Regions from separate parts of the Klenkia terrae genome, predicted to be linked through region 2. Evidence: predicted binding sites of a transcription regulator. Region 2 holds the regulator's gene; the other holds the start of a gene.
The links. The regulator LexA, encoded in region 2, represses DNA repair genes until DNA is damaged. The targets are predictions, from matches to a motif close to TCGAACANNTGTTCGA.
Positions count from the first base shown of each region.

Region 1: a site for LexA is predicted at 3,705-3,720, ahead of UXQ13_RS05280 (HNH endonuclease signature motif containing protein). Genes of this name have one in related genera too.

Region 1 is NZ_JBAPLV010000003.1:294,887-305,735, forward strand. Features, by position in the region: gene UXQ13_RS05270 (class I SAM-dependent methyltransferase) at 1-167, shown strand, start outside; gene UXQ13_RS05275 (transposase) at 479-1,600, shown strand; gene UXQ13_RS05280 (HNH endonuclease signature motif containing protein) at 1,631-3,682, opposite strand; gene UXQ13_RS05285 (phosphotransferase) at 4,490-5,359, shown strand; gene UXQ13_RS05290 (sulfite exporter TauE/SafE family protein) at 5,352-6,101, opposite strand; gene UXQ13_RS05295 (sulfite exporter TauE/SafE family protein) at 6,118-6,888, opposite strand; gene UXQ13_RS05300 (DEAD/DEAH box helicase) at 6,885-9,398, opposite strand; gene UXQ13_RS05305 (SDR family oxidoreductase) at 9,499-10,362, shown strand; gene yidD (membrane protein insertion efficiency factor YidD) at 10,364-10,849, shown strand, end outside; gene mmuM (homocysteine S-methyltransferase) at 10,844-10,849, opposite strand, start outside.
Region 2 is NZ_JBAPLV010000031.1:29,455-40,303, reverse strand. Features, by position in the region: gene UXQ13_RS20770 (hypothetical protein) at 243-1,319, opposite strand; gene UXQ13_RS20765 (hypothetical protein) at 1,683-2,147, opposite strand; gene UXQ13_RS20760 (hypothetical protein) at 2,651-2,836, opposite strand; gene UXQ13_RS20755 (vitamin B12-dependent ribonucleotide reductase) at 3,659-6,526, opposite strand; gene nrdR (transcriptional regulator NrdR) at 6,724-7,275, opposite strand; gene UXQ13_RS20745 (LysM peptidoglycan-binding domain-containing protein) at 7,701-8,306, opposite strand; gene lexA (transcriptional repressor LexA) at 8,571-9,383, shown strand; gene UXQ13_RS20735 (NHL repeat-containing protein) at 9,438-10,553, opposite strand; gene UXQ13_RS20730 (phosphatase PAP2 family protein) at 10,525-10,849, opposite strand, start outside.

The DNA.
Region 1 (10,849 bases), on a different contig from region 2:
GCCGCGCCGACTACGAGGAGCACGTGCGCGACGAGCACTCGACCTACACCTGGGTCCTCGAGGCCCTGGCCGAGCACGCCGGCCTGGTCCTGGAGGAGGCCGAGTACTCCGACGACCGCATCTTCGCCCGCTACGTCTTCCGCCGCCCCGTCCCTGTCGACCACTGACCCGTCGGTAGCGCAGAGCATCGTTGAAGTTCTCGGATCTTGGGCTTGAGGTGGGGGTCGCCTGATCCGAGGAGTTCCTGGTGGTTGTCACTACCCTTGCCCTGACCGTTGAGCTGCCTGAGCTGGGTGGTTCGTTGACCTGGTCGCAGCTGGAGGCGTGGGCGGTGGCGATGCGCGATGAGGTGCCCGCCGCCGCGGTAGCGGCGGCTGTGGAGGAGCTGCAGGACAGGCTGATCGACCGGGTGTGTGGTCCCAGATGGCTGCCGGTGTGGGACCTGCCGGCGCCGTTCGGGTGCCCGGGGTGCGGGGTGATGAGCGACTTCGCCCGCAAGGGCAAGCGCACCCGTCCGCGCCGGCTGGACACCGCCACCGGGATCGTGCGCATCCAGTTGGCCAACGTGGGGTGCCGGTCGTGCGGGCGGGTGTTCGCCCCGCTGCTGTTGTTGTTGGACCTGTCGGGCCGGCGACGCACTGATCGGTTGATGGTCGAGCTGGCCGAGTTGGCCACCCAGATGTCCTTCGCCCGCGCCGGGGCTGTGGCCGCGCAGTTCGGGGCACCCGGGACGGCCGGGCGAGCGCACTCGGCTGTGGCCGACCTGGCCCCGATGCTTGATGGGGTGGGGTGCGCAGACCTACCTGGTGCCCCCGGGCGGGCCGAGGTGGTGATCCTGGATGGCACCGGCATGCGCGCCGGTCGCCGCAGGCTGGGCGTGGACACCAACATCGCCATCGGGCTCACCGCCCGCACCGGCCCACGCCGCCGCCGCCGCGCCACGGTCAACCTGCTCGGGCTGACCCTGGGCCAGCCGTGGTCGGCCATGGCCACCCAGCTGCGTGCGGTGGACCCACCGGCGATGGTCGTCGTGGACGGGGAGCTGGCGATCACCCGACTGGCCCAGGACGTGTGGCCCGACGCCCCGATCCAGCGCTGCTGGTGGCACCTGCCCCGTGCGCTGCGCTGGGCCCTCTACGCCGACAAGGCACCGCACCCCTGGGCCAACGCCCAGCGCGCCGGACTGGTCGACCTCCTGCACCGCGTGGCCCGCGAACGACTCACCCACGCCCAGGCCTTGGACCTCTACGACGCCTTCGTCGACACCATCACCGACGCCGACCACCACGCCGCCGCACAGCTGCTCACCGGCGCCCGCGACCAGGTCTTCACCTGCCTGCGCCCCGAACTCCGACAACGACTGGCACCCCTGGGCGGACCCGAACTGGGCTCCGGAGTCATCGAGCGCGTCATGCGCGAACTCAACGCCCGCACCGACATCGGCGGCACCCGCTGGTCAGTCGAGGGCCTACGCGACCTGGTCACCATCCAACTGGCCCGGATGACCGACCACCCCGCCTGGACCACACTGACCCAAGCTCTACGCCCGACCAACACCATCGACTTCAAGATCCACACCCTGAAGTTCAACGCTGCTTGACGCTACCGACCCGTCAGCCCGGGCGGTCGATCAGAACGGCGGCGGGTCCGCGCTGTCCGCTGGGCGCCCGTCGTCTCTGGCTGGGCCGGCGGTGTCTGCCGCTGTCTGGATGCCGACCTCGGCCTCCCCTGCTCGACGAGCGAGGGCGGCGTCGAGCTCGGCTTCGATCTCGGCGGCGAGTCGGGCACGGTCGGCTGCGGCGGCCCGGCGGGCGGCTCGTTGTTCGGGGGTGGGTGAGCGGAACCGCTTGGGGGTGGGTCCCAGGAGGTCGGTGAGGGTGTCGAGGTGGGTGGGTGTCGACATGTCGACCTCGGCGATGCCGGAGGGTCTGGTGGTGCGGGTGCGGCCACCGGGCGGTGTCACGTGCAGGGTGCCGTCGGGGTCCATGGCGAACACCCAGCCCGGCGCATGGGTCTTCAACCGGTGGTGCCTGCGGCACAGGCACACCAGGTTCGTGACGCATGTCGGGCCGCCGGCGGTGGGGTCGTGGTGGTCGTAGGGGATGGCGTGGTCGAGGTCGACGTACTCGGCTGGTCTGCTGCAGCCGGGGAATCGGCAGTGCTGGTCCCGCGCTTTCACGAACCGGGTCTGTGCTGCGTTCGGTTCGTAGTCGGCGATCCGGGGTGGTGGTCCGAGACCGGTGCCGCGGCGGAGGGCGGCGCGGGCTTCGGCCGGTGAGGTGAGCGCGCGGAGTCGGCCGGTGGTGTCGAGGATCTCGAACCACACGTCCCCGCCCTGGACCCGACCACGGGCACCGGAGGCCAGGAGCGCGTCGTAGCGGGCCAGCAGCTCGGCCACCGCGACGGGGGACACGGGCAGCCCACCGATCGCACCCACACCAGAGCCGGCAGCTGCTCCGTCCAGGGTCGCGACGGGCGTGTCAGCAACGCCGGCCGCGCCGTTCACGCCGACGGCGTCGATCTCTCCGTCCACGCCGTCCACGCCGACGGCGTCGGTCGCGCCCTCCACGCCGACGGCGTCAGTCGCCTCGTCCACGCCGTCGTCCACGCCGTCGTCCACGTCGTCGGCGTCAGTCGCCTCGTCCACGCCGTCGGCGTCGGGCGGGGGTTGGTCTGCGGGCGGGTTGGTCAGCGGGCCGAGGTCGTCGAGGTCGGCCAGGTCGGCTCGTAGGGTCAGGTGCCAGCGGGCGGCGGTGACCTCGGCGGGCAGGGGCTCCCAGGGGCGGGTCAGCAGCTGGTGGTGGGCGGCGACCCGCAGTTGGCCGAGGGGGCGGTTGTCCCCGCCCTTGCGCATGGTGGCGGCCAGGGCGTCGATGACCTCGATCTCCTGGGCGACGTCGGCGGCGTCGGCCAGGTCGGTCCGCAGGGAGGCCAGGCCGTCGCCCTGCCCGATGGTGGTGACGTTCTGCCTGCGCTTGCGGCGCTCGGCCCGCCTTGCCGCCTCGGCCGGGTCCGCGGCGATCACCGCGCCGCCGATCCGGTCGGCCAGCGGGGTGGGGCCGATGCCTTCGGCGATCCAGCCGAGGCCTTGGGCGGCGATGGTGTCCACCAGGTCGTCGGCCAGGCCGCCGCCGGCGGACTGCTTGCGGTCCGCCAGGGCGTCCACGATCACCTGGCAACGGCGGACGTCGATCACCCCGTCCGCCGCGGCGGCCCACACCTGGGGGAGCTGCTCGACCAGGGACCGTTGCTTGGCGACCAGCGAAGAGGCGGACCCGACGCTGATGCCCAGCACCACGGCGACCTCGTCGGCGACCCAGTCATCGGGCCTCTCCGGGGCGGCGGGGTCATCGCGGCGGGCGCCGGGCAGCGGTTCCTGCGCCGGTTGCAGCTCGGCCAGGCGGGCGATCGCGGCGGCCTGCAGGGCGTGCAGCTGCGCCTGGGCGTCGGCGACGTCGCGCAGCACCGCGTGCACCCTGGCCCGGCCGGTGTCGGGGGTGACCAGCAGCTCGGACAGCCGGGTCGGTCGCAGGGTGGCACCTGCGGGCGCGAGGCCGGCGGCGACGCGGGTCGCCTGCTCGGCCTCCAGCACCGCTGCACGGGCGGCGGCGGAGGCGAAGACCTCGACCTGGGCGATGCCCACCGACAACCCCATCCGCGTCCCGACCACCTGCTGCTGCACCGCTGTCACCTCCCCTTGCCGTTCGAATATGTGTTCGAAGTCTAGCGGACCTGGCGCACGCCGACAACACGAAAGGCCTGATCAGACGCCCGTCCACAGGCAGAGTGCGAAGTGTCGGTGGCAACTGGGAACGTCACGAGGTGGTCCGTCCTCGATGGGCGAGATGTCGGGTGGGCGGCTGATCGACCCGGCCGGCGGCCGCCGCGTGGATGAGGGGCGAGGTCGTGACCGGGTCTGCGTAAGAAGAGGCCGCTGGCGAGCGTGCAGGGTCGTGACCGGGTCCGTGCGAGAAGGGGCGGCTGGCGAGCGTGCAGGGTCGTGACCGGGTCCGTGCGAGAAGGGGCGGCTGGCGAGCGGGCAGTGTCGTGACCGGGTCTGTGCCCGAAGAGGCGGCTGGCGCGCGGCCAGTGTCATGTGCGGGTCTGTGCCGCACGGGACGGCTGGCGCGCGGGCAGCGTCATGAGCGGGTGGGTGCCGGACGGGGCGGCCTCCGTGCCGGCAGGGTGATGCCCGGGTGTGTGCCGCACGCGGCGGCTGTCGGGCGAGCGGGATCGCGACCAGGTCCCCGGACTGGGTGGCCAGCGCGCGGCAGGGCCGTGACCCGGTCGGTCGGGGCTGGAGCCGGGCGGGCAGCGTGCTCCGGCTGTCCCCGAGGGGCAGCTCTGTTCACCCCACCGACCCAGCCCGCACCGAGCGGCACCTGCGGATCCGCCAGGCACCTCGGGAGATGCGGACATCCCCACGACCGGGCGCCCGCTCCACCAAATCCGCTCGTGCACCGACCGCCGCCGCGCCAGGATCGCCTCGATGACCCACCCCATGCACCCGGACCAGGTCGCCACTCCGCCGCAGCTCGTCCGCCGCCTGGTCGACGAGCAGTTCCCGCACTGGGCCGACCGACCGCTCACCCGCATCCGCCACGCCGGCACCGACCACGACGTGCACCGCCTCGGCGACGACCTCGTCGTCCGGCTGCCGGTGGTCGCCTGGGCCACCGACCAGGCCGAGCTGGAGCGGCGCTGGCTCCCGGTGCTCGCGCCGCACCTCCCGCTGGCCGTGCCCACCCACCGGGCCACCGGCCGACCGGACCACGGCTACCCGTTCACCTGGTCGGTCTGGGACTGGCTGCCCGGCAGGTCGGTCGACGGTCGGCTGGACGACGCCGCCGCCGATGCCCTCGCCGGGTTCCGGGACGCGCTGCACGCCGTCCCCACCGATGTCGCGCCGCCGCGGCGGCCGCACAGCCGGGGCGGGCCGCTGGCCGAGCTGGACGACGAGGTGCAGCCGGCGATCAGGAGGGTCGGGGACCTGGTCGACGCACCCCGCACGCTGGCGCTGTGGGCCGAGGCCGTGCAGGCGCCCCGGTGGACCGACGACGTGTGGCTGCACGGCGACCTGCTGCCCGGCAACGTCCTGGCCGACGAGGATCGCCTCTCGGCCGTCATCGACTGGGGTTGCCTGACCACCGGTGACCCCGCGGCCGACCTGGTCGCCGGCTGGCACCTGTTCGACGGACCGCAGCGGCGGCGGTTCCTCGGCGACGCCGACGACGCAGCGGCCGCCCGGGCCCGCGGGTGGGTGATCAGCCAGGCGGTCATCGCGCTGCCCTACTACCGCGACACGAACCCCGGCATCGTCGCCCAGTCGCTGCGGGCGCTGGCCGCCGTCCTCAGCTGAACGCGTCGAACCCGAGCTTGACCGCCAACCCCAGCCCGAGGACGGCGATGACCCGCCGCAACCACGTGCCGTCTACCCGACGCACCACCCGGGGACCCAGCCGCCCGCCGACGAAGAAGCCGATCGCCAACGGCACCATCGCCACCCAGTCGACGTCGGCGAAGATCGCGTACCCGAGGGCGGCGACGGCGTTGGCGACCAGCAGCAGCACGTTCTTGGCGGCGTTGCCCCGGGCCACGGTCGTGCCGGTGGTCAGCAGGAACATGGCCAGCATGAGCACCCCGGCCGCCGCCCCGAAGTAGCCGCCGTAGATGGCGATCACGTAGACACCGGCGACCAGCCCCAGGGCGTTCCGGCGACCCTCGGCGGCCAGCTCGCGCGGCGGGCGCTGCACCAGGATCGCCACCGACGCCCCGGCGATGAGGAACGGCACGATCCGCTCGAACCCGCCGGCCGGGGTGATCAGCAGCAGCACGGTCCCGGTGATGCCGCCCAGCAGCGCGGCCACCGACAGCCGGACCAGCCGGCGGCCCTGCCCGACCAGCTCCGGGCGCGAGGCGCTCACCGACCCGACGCCGTTGAACACCAGCGCGACGGTGTTGGTGACGTTCGCGGTGACCGGCGGCAGCCCGGCGGCCAGCAGGGCCGGGTAGCTGACCAGCGACGCCAGCCCGGCGATCGAGCCGGTCAGCCCACCGCCCACCCCGGCGACCAGCAGCAGCACCCAGGTCAGCACGTCCACGTGTGCCCACCCTGCCTCATCGGGTCAGCAGCACCACGATCGCCACCACGCCGACCACCACGATCAGGCTCCGCAGCAGCCAGGCCGGCAGCCGCCGTCCGTACCGCCCGCCGAGGTAGCCCCCGACCAGTGAACCGCCGGCGACCAGGCCGGCGGCGGTCCAGTCGACCCGGTCGGTGGCGACGACGACGTAGGTCGCCGCGGCCACGAAGTTCACCCCCAGGGTCAGCACGTTCTTGATCGCGTTGAGCTGCTGCAGGGAGTGGGGGAGCAGCAGCCCGAACAGCCCGATCTGCAGCACGCCCTGGCTGGCTGCGAAGTACCCGCCGTAGGTGCCGGTGACGTAGGCGAAGCCGAACAGCGCCGCCGTCCGGCCCGGCCCCACCCGCGCCGTGGGCGACCCACGGTCGCGCAGCCGCCGCGCCAGCAACGGCTGCACCGCCACCAGGACGACGGCCAGCGCGACCAGCCCGGGGACGACGGTCTCGAACGCGGCGGCCGGCAGGTGCAGCAGCAGGAACGCCCCGCTCAGCGCCCCGAGCACGGACGCCGGGAACAGCGACAGCAGCAACCGCCGCTGCCCGGCCAGCTCGCGCCGGTAGCCGATCGCCCCGGTCAGGTTGCCCGGCACCAACCCCATCGAGTTCGAGACCGTCGCGGTGACCGGCGGCAGCCCGACGGCCAGCAGCACCGGGAACGTGACCAGGGAGCCCGAGCCCACGACGGCGTTGATCGACCCCGCGGCCAGCCCGGCGAGGGCGACCGCGACCATCTCCCAGCCGCTCACGAGTCCTTGCGGCCGGCGTCCACCACCCGCAGCACCGGGGCGCCCTGCTCGTCGGAGGCCTCCAGGTCCACCTCCACGTCGATGCCCCAGTCGTGGTTGCCGGCCGGGTCGTCGATGATCTGCCGGACCGTCCACACGCCCTCGACGGAGCGGTCCACGACGAACAGCGCCGGTCCCCGCGCGTCCGCCCCGGTCTGCACCTCGGCGTGCTCGGCGAAGTAGGCCTGCACCACCTCGCCCCACCGCTCGGCGTCCCACCCGGCGGCGCCGTCCAGCTCGCCGAGGTCGTACCAGCGGCGGCGGGCCCAGAACTGCACCCGCTGCCAGACCGCGTTGCGCACCATCGCGGTGAACGCCCGCACGTTGCCGGTGAGCGGCCGCGGCCGGGCCGGGACGGCGGGCACGTCGACGGCGTCCGAGGGGTTGGTCAGCTCCTCCCACTCGTCCAGCAGCGACGAGTCCACCTGCCGCACGACCTCGCCCAGCCACTCGACGACGTCGGTGACCTCCTCGGTGCGCGCCTCGGCCGGCACCCCGGACCGCAGCGCGCGGTAGGCGTCGGTCAGGTAGCGCAGCACCGCGCCCTCCGACCGGGTCAGCCCGTAGGCGTTGACCAGCTCGCGGAAGGTGTACGCGCTCTCCCACATGTCCCGGACGACGGACTTGGGCGAGGGCTGGACGGCGGCCGCCCACGGGTTGCCCCGCACGAAGGTCTCGTGCGCGGCCTCCAGCAGCTCGGCCAGCGGCTTGGGGTAGCTGACCTCCTCGAGCAGCTCCATCCGCTCGTCGTACTCGATGCCCTCGGCCTTCATCTCGGCCACCGCCTCGCCGCGGGCCTTGTTCAGCTGCGCGCCGAGGATCTGCCGGGGGTCGTCCAGCGTGGCCTCGATGACGCTGACCACGTCCATGACGAACGTGTCGGACTCCGGGTCCAGCAGGTCGATCACGGCCAGGGCGAAGGTGGACAGCTGCTGGTTGAGCGCGAACCCGGCCGGCAGGTCACCGGTCAGCCGGTAGGTCACCCGGCCGTCCACGACCACCCGCTCGACCACCTCGGCGGCCAGCAGCGTGCGGCCGATACCGATCGCGTCCCGGATCAGCTTCAGTTGCCGCTTGCGCGGCTCGTGGTTGTCGGTCAGCAGCTTCGCCAGCGTCGCCACCGGGTCGCCCGAGCGGGCCAGCACGTTGAGCAGCATCCCGGTGGTGACCTGGAAGTGGCTGGTCAGCGGCTCGGGCTCGGCGGTCTCCAGCCGCTGGGCGGTCGCCTCGCTCCACGGCACCATGCCCTCGGGCACCTTCTTGCGCACCAGCTTGCGGCGCTTCTTCGGGTCGTCGGCGACCTTGGCGAACTGCTTGAGGTTCTCCACCTCGTGCTCGGGCGCCTGGACGACGACGTACCCCGCGGTGTCGTAGCCGGCCCGGCCCGCGCGGCCGGCGATCTGGTGGAACTCCCGCGCCGACAGCATGCGCACCCGGGTGCCGTCGTACTTCGAGAGCGCGGAGAACACCACCGTGCGGATCGGCACGTTGATGCCCACGCCCAGGGTGTCGGTGCCGCAGATGACCTTGAGCAGCCCGGCCTGGGCCAGCTGCTCGACCAGCCGGCGGTACTTGGGCAGCATCCCGGCGTGGTGCACGCCGATGCCGTGCCGCACCAGCCGCGAGAGCGTCGTCCCGAAGGCGCTGGAGAACCGGAAGCCGCCGATCAGGTCGGCGATCTTCGCCTTCTCCTCCTTGGTGCACACGTTCACGCTCATCAGCGCCTGCGCCCGCTCCAGGGCCGCGGCCTGGGTGAAGTGCACGACGTAGACCGGTGCCTGCCGGGTGTCCAGCAGCTCCTGGATCGTCTCGTGCGCGGGGGTGGTGGCGTAGGAGAAGTGCAGCGGCACCGGGCGCTCGGCGCCGGCCACCAGCGCGGTGGTCCGGCCGGTGCGCCGGCTGAGGTCCTCCCGCAGCGCGGTGGTGTCGCCGAGGGTGGCCGACATCAGCAGGAACTGGGCGTTCGGCAGCTCGAGGATCGGCACCTGCCAGGCCCAGCCGCGGTCCGGATCGCCGTAGAAGTGGAACTCGTCCATCACCACGAGCCCGATGTCGGCCTCCGGGCCCTCGCGCAGCGCGATGTTGGCCAGGATCTCCGCGGTGCAGGCGATGATCGGGGCGTCGGCGTTGACCGCGGCGTCGCCGGTGAGCATGCCGACGTTCTCCGCGCCGAAGACCCCGCACAGGGCGAAGAACTTCTCGCTGACCAGCGCCTTGATCGGCGCGGTGTAGAAGCTCACCCGGTCCTGGGCCATCGCGGCGTACTGCGCGCCGGTGGCCACCAGCGACTTGCCCGAGCCGGTCGGGGTCGCCAGCACCACGTTGGCGCCGCTGACCAGCTCGATCAGCGCCTCCTCCTGGTGCGGGTACAGCGGGGTCCCCGCAGCCTCCGCCCAGGCGGCGAACTCGGTGAACAGGGTGTCGGCGTCGGCGCCGTCGGGCGGGGAGAGGGGGGTGCGGGCGGCGGTCATCGTGCTCACCAGGGTGCCCCACGCGTGCCGGTCGCCCCTCCCGGGTACGCGGGCCACGGGTCGAGACGAGGCCGCACCAGCAGGAGACAGGAGACGCCTCGTGTCCGCACCGCGCCCCGAGCCCGACGACCAGCCCACCCAGCAGCAGACCCCACCGGGCACCCTCGGCGAGATGTCGCCGCGCCCCGACCACGGCGAGGACAGCTACCGCGGGTCCGGCCGGCTGACCGGCAAGGCCGCCGTCGTCACCGGCGGCGACAGCGGCATCGGCCGCGCCGTGGCCATCGCCTTCGCCCGGGAGGGCGCCGACGTCCTCGTCGCCTACCTGGAGGAGGACGACGACGCCCGGGACACCGCCCGCCTGGTCGAGGAGGCCGGCCGCCGCTGCGTCCTCGTGCGCGGCGACCTCGCCGACCGCGCGCACGCCAAGACCGTCGTCCCGAAGGCGATCGAGGAGTTCGGGAAGATCGACGTCCTGGTCAACAACGCCGCGTTCCAGATGACCCGGGAGTCCCTCGAGGAGACCCCCGACGAGGAGTTCGACCACACCGTGGCGCTGAACCTGGGCGCGATGTTCACCCTGTCCAAGGACGCCGTGGCGCACATGGGCCCGGGCGGGTCGATCATCAACAGCTCGTCGGTCAACTCCGACATGCCCAGCCCGACGCTGGCCGTCTACGCGATGACCAAGGCCGGCATCGCCAACTTCACCGCCAGCCTCGCCCAGCTCTACGCGGACAAGGGCATCCGGGCCAACAGCGTCGCGCCGGGCCCGGTCTGGACGCCGCTGATCCCCTCGACCATGCCCGAGGAGAAGGTGAAGTCCATCGGCCAGCAGGTGCCGCTGGGCCGCGCCGCCCAGCCCGCGGAGCTGGCGCCGGTGTACGTGCTGCTGGCCAGCGACGAGGCCAGCTACGTCTCGGGGGCCCGGGTCGCCGTGACCGGCGGCAACCCGATCCTCTGACATGGTCTTCGTCTGGGGATGGGGTGGCGGCCGGCGGCGCCGGCGGCCGGGCTGGGGTCCGGGACCCGGCTACGGCGGTGGCGGGCCCGGCTACGGCGGCTACGGACCGGGCTACGGGCCCGGGTACGGCCGGCGCCGGGGCGACGACAGTTGCCTGCGGGACCTGCTGTTCCTCAACACCGGTTGCTGCCTGGCGCAGTCGCTGGGCTGCGGCCTGGAGTCGGTGCTGCTGGCACCGCGGGCGGCCCGCGGGCTGACCGGGACGACGGCGGCGGAGCGCCTGGTGTCGGCCGTCCGGACCTACCAGCGGGAGGTGAGCGCGCACCGGCCGCCGGTCTGCCGGTTCACCCCCAGCTGCTCGGCCTACGCGGTGGAGGCGCTGGAGACGCACGGCGCCCGGACCGGCACCCGGCTGACCCTGGCCCGGTTGGTCCGCTGCCGGCCGGGAGCCGCCGGCGGCGCCGACCCGGTCCCGCCGGGGTCAGCC
Region 2 (10,849 bases):
TGACACCCGGCTTGAGCGACAGGCATGGCCTGTCCTCCACCGCGGCCAGCTCGGGCGGATAACGCCGAGACCACGCCCGATCCATGGCCATCCGAGACCTACGGGAGGCGCATCCGGTTTCGGAACACCACGCCGTCTTCCCGGACCTCCGTTTGGTAGGTTGCTCAGCGCTGCCGTCATCGCCCATTGCCGGAAACCCGGTGGGACTGCGCCGGTGACGTCGCCGGACGGCCGAGATCGGGTCAGCGAGTAGCCAAGATCTGGAGCTGTTGCCGGCCGCTGCTAGTGCTCCGCCCTTCCGCGTCCACGCAAAGGCAGCCCCCCACAGTGCCGTACGCCTGGCACTCCGGCCACACGCATGGCCCCCAGCTAGGCCGTTCTCCAGCAGCGACGAGCGCCACCGCGTACACCGCCGCGTCCGCGGCCAGGCCAGGATCGGCACGACGATCAGCGGCGGTCACCACGACCGGCAGTCCGCCGGGCATCGGTGGGCGCACGTGCACCCACCCTCCGAGGGTGCCTGCATAGCAGACCTGGCTGCGGCTGCCCCGGCGCCGAACCCGATCGATCTCCCCCCGGAACCCACGCCAGCCGAAACAGAAGCGAGCGCTTGAGCCACGGTGGGAACCGTCGGCACCGACGGCCGAGAACGGTCGCTCCCCGGCGGGGGCGACCCAGGCCCCGACGGCTCCTTCCAAAGAAGCGGATCGGTGCGCGGTCGCCAGGGCAACGAGTAGGGCATACACCGACTCAAGGCCCACTTGGCGCCAGCCGGGGACGAAGGGGGCATAGGCGGCCGGGTCCACCGCGCCGAAGACCCACACGACGGCGCCGTCGATGATCTCGTCGGACCCGAGCCACGTTCGGGACCGGCGGTAGGCATGATTGGACGAGACGTAGAGCCGAATGCGGCCGGTGGGATCGGGCTCCCACTGCCAGTGCACCCCTTGGGGCAGGTCCTTCGGCCGGGTGGCGCCCGGGAATGCGGTCTTCGCCAAGAGGATGTTCGCGCCGGCGCAGCTGCGTGACTTGGCGTCGAAAACAGCGTCGATTTTCCAGCGGCCGCGGGAAACCGGATGCCCGATAAGCAGGTCCGGCTTGAAGCCGGCTCCGGGCACCCGCGCCTCCAGGGCGGCCAGCCGCGCGGTCGACCAGCCCGCGGCCTCCCGTACGGCCAGCTTCACCAGCAGCTGCCGCCGCGGTTCAGGAGGCAGGTCGTCGAAGCAGTCAGCGAGCATGGCGAACCGCGTCTCCTCCCGACTGCCGGCCATCAGCGCCGCGACGGCGGCGATGCGCGCCAGCACGTCGGGAGCGTTCACCTGCGCCAGCGTCCACTCCGAGGACTCCTCAACCGGGATGACCCCACGCGCGGGGCTCACCGGTCGCCCCCGATGAGCGGTTCGCCGCCGGTTAGCGCAACCGCGATGGCCAGACCTTCCGGAAACGCCTCGGACGACCTTGGATCGGCGCGCCACCCGCCCGGCGCGGATGCCGGGTGCACCGGGTGCCTAGCCACCGGGTTGGAGTCCGGCATGCGAGGCGTCGGAGGTAGGGCGTTTGTCATCGGCGGAACTCTCCTTCGGCAACTGCGGCGGCCGGACGATGGCGGGTTTGGTCCGAACGGCTGGGCCGAGCATCGGCGGGCGCCCCGCCGGCGCCGGGCCCGGAGTTCGGTCATGACGTCACACGACCTCGGGAGCGACCACCTCCCGGACCACGGCGGCCACCGCCTCCTCCATGACATAGCCGCCGGCGCCCTCCTTGTACGGGAGCTCGTAGCCGCGGTTCCAGAAGCGCCGCGCCAGGCCGCTGCTGACGTTTCCGAACTTGGCGCCGGTCCCGAGCAGCGCTCGATTCGCGTCGTAGTCCAGGGGCTGTGGCGACCGCTCGGCGATGCCGAGCAGCATGGTGCGCTCCCCCGGGTTCAACGGCCGCCCGATCTCGCCGTCGGCGAGCTGCCGCAGCAACTGCCGGAGCTCATCGGGGGCCAGCTCCTTGCGCTCGGCCCAGCCTCCCTCCCCGGCCCCCTGCGCCGCCCCCGCGGCCACGTCGACCGTCCCGTTGGCGGCGAACACCGCGTCGATGAACGCGTGCGCCCGTTCCCGGTCGCCCTCACTGGTGCCGTCGATGACCAACTGCGCCGTCATGGTGAGCACTTCTTCTCCTAGCTGCCGAGTCCCGTGCAGTGCCACGAGCAACATATAGCAAGTCTGCTTGGACACAGAGCTAAACTGCTCTCGGCCGATGCCAGCCAGGTGGCCAGTTCCCGCTACCGTCGTAGCTGCGTGTCGAGCAGCGGGACAGGCTCACGCGAACTGCCCACGGGCTCCGACTCCGCTGCCGAGTGCCGCGAGCATCTGCATGCCCCGACCGCCTGGGAGGACCGCCTCGGCGACGCGGTCGCCGTACTCGCCCGCGCGGCCTCCCCGAGCAGACGTGGGCGGTGACAGTGCTCCTGGGCGCACCGCGCCGCTCGACGACGCTCGCACCTGGGTCCGCGCGCTATGGCGCGTCGCGCCGCGACCGCGTACAGCGCCCGTGTTGACGCGCCCGGCCCGCTGCCCGGATGGTTGGCACACCCAGACGAGCAGCCATGGCCGACCCCGAGGCCACCCCCGCGTGGGGTGACCCCGAGGGGCCGTGCGGGCGGTCAGAGCAGGCCGTGGCCGAGCTTCGTCCAGTGGCCGAACATCGCCAGCACGATGTCGCCCATCTCGCGACCACCGTCCAGCACCGGGATGGCGACGTACGCCTGCGGCTGCCCCACCCGCCGCGGCACCGCGTGCGGGTGGGGCGCCACGATCGGCCAGTCCTTCACCCGCCGGGTGAAGTGCACCTCCTCGCGCTTCTCCTGCGCGTACAGCAGGGAGACCTCCCGCCCCCACTCCGGCGGCGTGAAGATCCGTCGCCACCCATCCGGGTGCAGCTCGCCGATGTGGTAGCCGTACTCCTGCGCCCGGTCGTACCAGCGTCATCAAGGTGCCAGATGTCACCCTCTGGGGTGTCCGCTCGGTGCACCAGTCGCTGTTCGCCGGCCCGTGCGACGGATAGTGCTTCAAGCACATCCCCGCTCGTAATCTCGGCCGCCGGCCAAGCGGACCGCACCGCCGATACGAGGCCGCCGGTCGGCTGGGTACTCCGCGCGAGCACCTCGACGATCGTGGACAGAAGCAGGTCGAGGCGAGTCGCGTGTCTCGTCCCGTTCAGCAGAGCATGGGCAGCCGCAGCATCTTCGAGTACGTCCTGAACTGCTGGACCCTGCGACAGCCCCTCAAGGGTCTGCTGCACGAGATCCCCCGCATTCTCAAGCCGAGATCCGATACTGCTTTCGACACACCACCGGCCGGTATCGAGCAGCAATACCGGGCCGGTGGGTGTGGAGCAGTTAGCTGGTACGTCCCACTGACCAGACCCAGGACATTTCTGTCCAACCTTGGGCCATTCGTGACCGGCTCAGCACGGACATCTCCTGGCCGTTCACAGTCGCCCCGGCCGCGCAGAAGCGGTCGGCACTTCTGGCCGAGCCCGCCGGAACGTTTCGCGAAAGACCGCGAGCCATCCCGGCGAGCTTGCCCCATGCAGGCGCGGGCGCCAAACCATCAGGTTTTCGACCGAAACCTGATGGTCGCATCAGTCGAAACCTGATGGTTCACACTGATCAGCTGCAGCCGCTGGTGGAGCCGCAGCCCTCGCAGACGTAGCAGCTGCCGGCCGGGCGCATCTTCGTGCCGCAGGTCATGCACAGCGGCGCGTCCGTGGCGGTCCCGGTGACCAGCTCCAGCAGCTCGGCCGAGGAGTGGGCCTCCTTGATCGAGGTGGGCTTGGCAGCCGGTGCCTCGACCTTGGCGACCTCGGTCGGCGCGGAGCCGCGCAGCGCCTCCAGGTCGACCTCCTCCTCGACGGTCGACGTCGAGGCCGAGCCGTAGGACCCCGTGACCTGCGAGGCGCGCTCCTCGGCGGTGAAGATGCCGAGGTTGGCCCGCTTCTCGATGGACAGGTGGTCCAGCGCCAGGCGCCGGAAGATGTAGTCCATCACCGACTGGGCGATCCGGATGTCCGGGTCGTCGGTCAGGCCGGCGGGCTCGAATCGCATGTTGGTGAACTTGGAGATGTAGGTCTCCAGCGGCACGCCGTGCTGCAGCGCCAGCGAGATACCGATCGAGAAGGCGTCCATCACGCCGGCCAGGGTCGAGCCCTGCTTGCCGAGCTTGAGGAAGACCTCGCCCAGGCTGCCGTCCTCGTACATGCCGGCGGTCATGTAGCCCTCGGCCCCGGCGACGGAGAACGACGTCGTGACGCTGGTGCGCTTCTTGGGCAGGCGCTTGCGGACCGGGTGGGCCATGGTCGCCGCGACCGGTGCGGCTACCTCGGCCACCTCGGCCTTGGTGCCGTCGTTCTTGCCCTTGCCACCGGACAGCGGCTGGCCGACCTTGCAGTTGTCCCGGTAGATGGCGAGGGCCTTGATGCCCATCTTCCAGCCCTGGAAGTAGATGTTCTCGACGTCCTCGATGGTCGCCGACTCCGGCATGTTGACCGTCTTGGAGATGGCGCCGGAGATGAACGGCTGGACCGCGGCCATCATCCGGACGTGGCCCATCGGGGAGATGGCCCGCTCGCCCATCGCGCAGTCGAAGACCTCGTAGTGCTCGGGGCGCAGGGTGGGGGCGTCCACGACGTGGCCGTGCTCGGCGATGTACTCGACGATCGCCTCGACCTGCTCCTCCTGGTAGCCCATGCTCGCCAGCGCGCGGGGCACCGTCTGGTTGACGATCTGCATGGAGCCGCCGCCGACCAGCTTCTTGAACTTGACCAGCGAGAAGTCCGGCTCGATGCCGGTCGTGTCGCAGTCCATCATGAAGCCGATGGTGCCGGTGGGGGCCAGCACGGAGGCCTGGGCGTTGCGCCAGCCGTTCTGGCCACCGATGGTCAGGCACTCCTGCCACTGCGCGGTGGCGGCCTTGAGCACGTCGGCGTCGTCGGCGCCGACCGGGCGGATCGCGTCGTTGGCGGCGGCGTGCTTGCGCATCACCCGGGAGTGCGCCGAGGCGTTGCGGGCGAAGCCGTCGTAGGCACCGACGACCCCGGCCAGCTCGGCCGAGCGGCGGTAGGCAGCACCGGTCATCAGCGAGGTGATGGCCGCGGCCAGGCTCTGGCCCCCGCGGGAGTCGTAGGCGTGGCCGGTGGCCATCAGCAGGGCGCCGAGGTTGGCGTACCCGATGCCCAGCTGGCGGTAGGCGCGGGTGGTGTCGCCGATCGGCGCCGTCGGGAAGTCGGCGAAGCAGATCGAGATGTCCATCGCGGTGATGATCAGCTCGACGGAGCGGGTGAACCGTTCCGAGTCGAACCGGCCGTCGGGCTGCAGGAACTTCATGAGGTTCAGCGACGCCAGGTTGCACGAGCTGTTGTCCAGGCTCATGTACTCCGAGCAGGGGTTGGACGCGTTGATCCGCCCGGTCTCGGGGTTGGTGTGCCAGTCGTTGATCGTGTCGTCGTACTGGATGCCCGGGTCAGCGCACTCCCACGCGGCGGTGGTGACCTTGCGGAAGAGCTCCTTGGCGTCGACGGTCTCGATGACCGAGCCGTCGGTGCGCGAGCGCAGCCCGAAGCCGGTGCCCTCCTCGACCGCCCGCATGAACTCCTCGTTCACCCGGACCGAGTTGTTGGCGTTCTGGTACTGGACGCTGGTGATGTCGCGGCCACCGAGGTCCATGTCGTAGCCGGCGTCGCGCAGCGCACGGATCTTGTCCTCCTCGCGCGCCTTGGTCTCGACGAACTCCTCGATGTCGGGGTGGTCGATGTCCAGCACGACCATCTTCGCCGCGCGGCGGGTGGCGCCACCGGACTTGATGGTGCCGGCGGAGGCGTCGGCGCCGCGCATGAAGGAGACCGGGCCCGAGGCGGTGCCGCCGGAGGACAGCAGCTCCTTGGACGACCGGATGCGGGAGAGGTTCAGGCCGGCACCGGAGCCGCCCTTGAAGATCAGGCCCTCCTCGCGGTACCAGTTCAGGATCGAGTCCATCGTGTCGTCGACGGCGAGGATGAAGCAGGCGCTGACCTGCTGCGGCGACGCGGTGCCGACGTTGAACCAGACGGGCGAGTTGAAGCTGAAGTACTGGTGCAGCAGCATCCAGGTCAGCTCGTGCTCGAACAGCTCGGCGTCGCCCTCGGTGGCGAAGTAGCCGTGCTCGCGGCCGGCCTCGGTGTAGGTCAGCACGACCCGGTCGATCAGCTGGCGCAGGCTCGTCTCGCGCTGCGCGGTGCCCACGGCGCCGCGGAAGTACTTGGTGGTGACGATGTTGGTGGCGTTGATCGACCACTCCGACGGGAACTCGACGCCCCGCTGCTCGAAGTTGATCGACCCGTCGCGCCAGTTGGTCATGACGACGTCACGACGCTCCCAGGTCACCTCGTCGTAGGGGTGCACGCCGGCGGTGGTGAACACGCGCTGGACGGTGATGCCCTTGCGGTCGGCGGACTTCGCGCCCCGCTTGCGGCCGGACGAGATGCGGTCGGTGGTCTCGGTCAAGACTCCCCCTGGGATTCGTGTGTCTGCACCCGCGCCGGCGGGCCGGGTGCTGGTCGCGTCGCTGGACGCCGTGCTGGTGGGGCGGGTACGTGCTCGTGGGGCTGTCCCCGGCGGCGGTGCCGGGGCGCCGGTGCGGTGGGGAAGGCCGCGGACCGGTGCGGGATCAGGACTGGTGCGTGATCAGCGCGGGTGCGCGATCAGGGCTGGTGCGCGGCACCCGAGGGGCCTGGCGGCCCGGTGGTGGCGACGCTGCGCGGGATGACCGGTGGCGGCAGGTCGGCCGAGGCGATCTCGGCGACCGAGGCCGCCTTGGCGCGCATCTCCGCGATCTCCTTCTCGAAGTCGGCCGCGGAGGTGAAGGAGCGGTAGACGCTGGCGAAGCGCAGGTACGCCACCTCGTCGAGGTCGCGCAGCGGGCGCAGGATCGCCAGGCCCACCTCGTGGCTGGGCACCTCGGCGGACCCGGTGCAGCGCACCGCGTCCTCCACCTGGGCGGCCAGCACGGCGAGCTGGTCCTCGTCGACGGGCCGGCCCTGGCAGGCCCGCCGCACGCCGGCGACGACCTTGGCCCGGTTGAACGGCTCGGTCACCCCGCTGCGCTTGACGACGGCCATCACGGCCTCCTCGACCGTGGTGAAGCGCCGGCCGCAGCCCGGGCAGGACCGGCGCCGACGCGTGGTCGCGCCCTCGTCGGTCTCGCGCGAGTCCACGACCCGGCTGTCGGGGTTGTGGCAGAACGGGCAGCGCACCGGATCGTCTCCTCCCGGGTCCGGGGTGTCCCTGTGGACTCCGAGGGGGACATCCGGTGGACGACCTCGGGAGAACCTGGGGAACAACCTGTGGACGGAACGACATCTCTGTAACTACTAGATGTTGTGGTGAGACTAGCTCCGGACCCCTATGGGTGTGCAACCCCTACCGGGCGTGTCGGCTTCCCACATCTCGACGACAGCACCCGGGCCCCGTGGGCAGACCTGACGCCCCACGCGTCCCACCACGCCGTACACCGTCGGAGGACGCCGCGGACCGCCCGGCACCGGGCTCAAGACCGGCCACCGAAGACCACCGACGAGACGGCGTGTCGCCGGTCTGTGTCGCCGGTCCGTGTCGCCGGTCCGTGCCGGCCGGGGGTAGGCGTCGGCCGGAGTGCCCGTCGGCCCGGCGTGCAGGCGGCTCAGGGCAGGACGAGCACCTGACCGGGGACCAGCCCGGCCCCGGACAACCCGTTCGCCTCCTGGATCGCGTCCACGACCACCCGCGGGTCGGTGTCCGGCGCCACGGCCTCGGCGATCGACCACAGGGTGTCGCCGCTGTGCACCACCACGCTGGAGCGGCCCGCGAGCTCGAGTGCGGGGACAGCCGGGTCGCTGTCACCCAGCGCCGGGACGGCGAACGCCGCCAGGCCGAGGGCGGTGACCACGCCGAGCCCGAAGAGCACCAGTCGACCGCGCCGGGTCAGCCGCAGGGGTGCGGGCGCCGTCGTCCCGGGGGACGCCGCCGACCCGACCGGCTCCGCCGCGGACGCCGCCGGGAGCACCGGCGGCGCGGCCGGCCGCAGCGGGACCACCTCGGCGCCGGTGCGCCGCAGCGGCACCACCGGCGCGAGGGGGCCGGTGCCCTGCTCGGCCGCACGGGCCAGCGCGCGCCCGGCCGGGTGGTTCCCGCGACGGGCGACGACCCGGGTCGGCGCGGGGCGCGCCCCGGCGCCGGCGGTCGACTCCGCGGCCCGGGCGGGGTGGGCGGTCGGGAGGGTGCGGAGGGTGGTCGCGGTGCTGGCCATGGGGGCGGCTCCTGTCGGTGGCGCGGACCCTCGCGGGCCCATCCCGGTCGAACGGCTGTTCGATCGAACGTCTGTGCGGATGTCTACCCCACCGGTCCGACAAAATCGAGATGACACCGGTGGAACTTCGAACACGTGTTTGAACAATCGGCGTCGAGGCGTTACCGTCCGTATCGATCACCCCGGTCCGCGGTACGGCCACCCGGCCCCCGCGAGGACCGGCCGGACGGCACGGTCGCGGCACGCGGCCGACGAGGAGGACACGTGGCGAGCGCGGGAGACACCCCCGGCGGTACCGGCGGCAGCACCAAGCGCCCCGGCCGGACCAAGGCCCGGACCACCGCCGAGCCGGCGACCGGCGAGCGCGGCGCGTCGGTGCGCGAGTTCCCGGAGCGCGGTGAGGCCGGCGACGGGCTCACCCAGCGGCAGCGCCGCGTGCTCGAGGTCATCCGCGACTCCGTCGAGCGGCGCGGCTACCCGCCCAGCGTCCGGGAGATCGGCGAGGCCGTCGGGCTGTCGTCGGCCTCCTCGGTGGCCCACCAGCTGTCCACCCTGCAGAAGAAGGGCTGGCTGCGGCGCGACCCCAACCGGCCGCGGGCCCTGGACGTCCGGCTGCCCGGCGACCACCCGGAGGCCGAGCAGTCCGGCGCCGGGCTGGCCGCCTCGGGCGGCGCCAGCGGGGTCGACGACCCCCGGGTCCCCGTCCCCACCTACGTGCCCCTGGTCGGCCGGATCGCCGCCGGTGGACCCGTGCTGGCCGAGCAGGCCGTGGAGGACGTGTTCCCGCTCCCGCGCGAACTGGTCGGCGAGGGCACGTTGTTCATGCTCAAGGTGGCCGGTGAGTCGATGATCGACGCGGCGATCTGCGACGGCGACTGGGTCGTGGTGCGGCAGCAGGCGACCGCCGAGAACGGCGAGATCGTGGCCGCCATGATCGACGGCGAGGCGACGGTCAAGACCTACAAGCGGCGCGACGGCCACGTCTGGCTGCTGCCGCACAACCCGGCCTTCGAGCCCATCCCGGGCGACGACGCCACGGTGCTGGGCCGCGTGGTGACGGTGCTGCGCCGGGTCTGACCGCTCCGGGCGGTGCGCCCGGGAGGGCGCGCCGCCGGCGAGTGCGCGGGTGGGTCAGCGGCGGCGGAGACGTCCGACGCCGGCCACCAGCACGGCCGCGGCGACGACGGCGATCGCACCGGCGGTCCACGGCGACAGCGGGGCACCCGCCGCGGTGGCGGTGGCGCCCACGGCCTCCGCCGGGGCGGTCGACGCGGCCGGCGCCAGGGCACCGGCCGCCGGCAGCGCGGTGACCGCGGCCGGCAGGCCCTCGCCGGTCACCACCAGGCTGCGCCCGTCGGCGGCGAAGGCGATGGCCTCGCCCTGGGGCGCGGCCGGCAGCGGGACGACGACCGGGGCCGTGGCCAGCGCGGCCGGGACGTCGGAGCCGGCCAGCGCCCAGACGTAGGCGTCGGTGTAGGTGCGCAGGGCCAGCACGGCGCCGTCCGGGCTGACCGCGCCGCCGGTGACCAGCAGCTGCCCGGCGCGGCCGACCGGGCCGCCCTCGGTGCCGGTCAGGGAGAACGCCAGGTCGGCCACCTGCTCCAGCGGCACGACCGCACCGGCGTCCAGGGCCTGGGCCGGGCGGTAGACCTCGCTGCTGCCCAGCACCTCCTTGGTCACCAGGTAGGGCGTGCCGTCGGGGGCCAGCAGCAGGGCCTCGGCGTCCCGGGGGCCGTCCGGGTAGGACATCCGGTACACCGTGGCGACACCGTCGGGGGCGAGGGCGATGAGGGCCACCGTCGTCCGGCTGAGCCGGTTGTCGCCGGTGTCGGCCAGCCAGACGGTGCCGTCGGCGGCCAGCGCCATGTCCTCGGGGTCGTAGGGGTCCACCGCGGCGGTGCGCTCGCCGGTGACTGCGCAGCTGCCGTCGAGCTCGTAGACGGTCACGGCGTCGCCGCCGTCGTTCATCGCCAGCGTCGTCGAGCCGCTCACGGCCAGCCCCGAGATCTCCGGCAGGCGGGCGTCGGTGACCGCGCAGAGGTCCAGCGGGTCGCCGTAGAGGGCCACGGCCTCCTCGGCGGCGGCGGTCTCGACCCCGCTGCGCGGGACGCCGTTGGAGAGGAAGGAGCCGGGCAGGAACGGGCCGGCCACGACCGCTGCGCACAGCAGCGCACCGACGGCCGTCCGCGACCGGGCCCAGGACCTCCGGGTCCGGGCCTCAGGCAGCGGTCCGCCGTGCTCGATCATGTACGAAGCGTGACAGGACGACTGCGTCGAGTGCATGCACCACGCCCAGCAGGACCACCCCCACTGCAGCTCCCACCAGTGCATCCGTGACCCAGTGGAAGTCCAGCGCCACCATGGCCACACCCGTCACGAGCGGGCCGGCCACCGAGAGCACCCAGAACGCCCGCTGCACCCGGTCGGGCAACCCGAAGTCGACCGCCTGCCACCGCGCGACGCCCCACATGAGGACGGCGTTGGCCACGTGCCCCGACGGGTAGGACGCGCCGTCCCGGTGGAAGAAGGACCCCGGGTAGGCC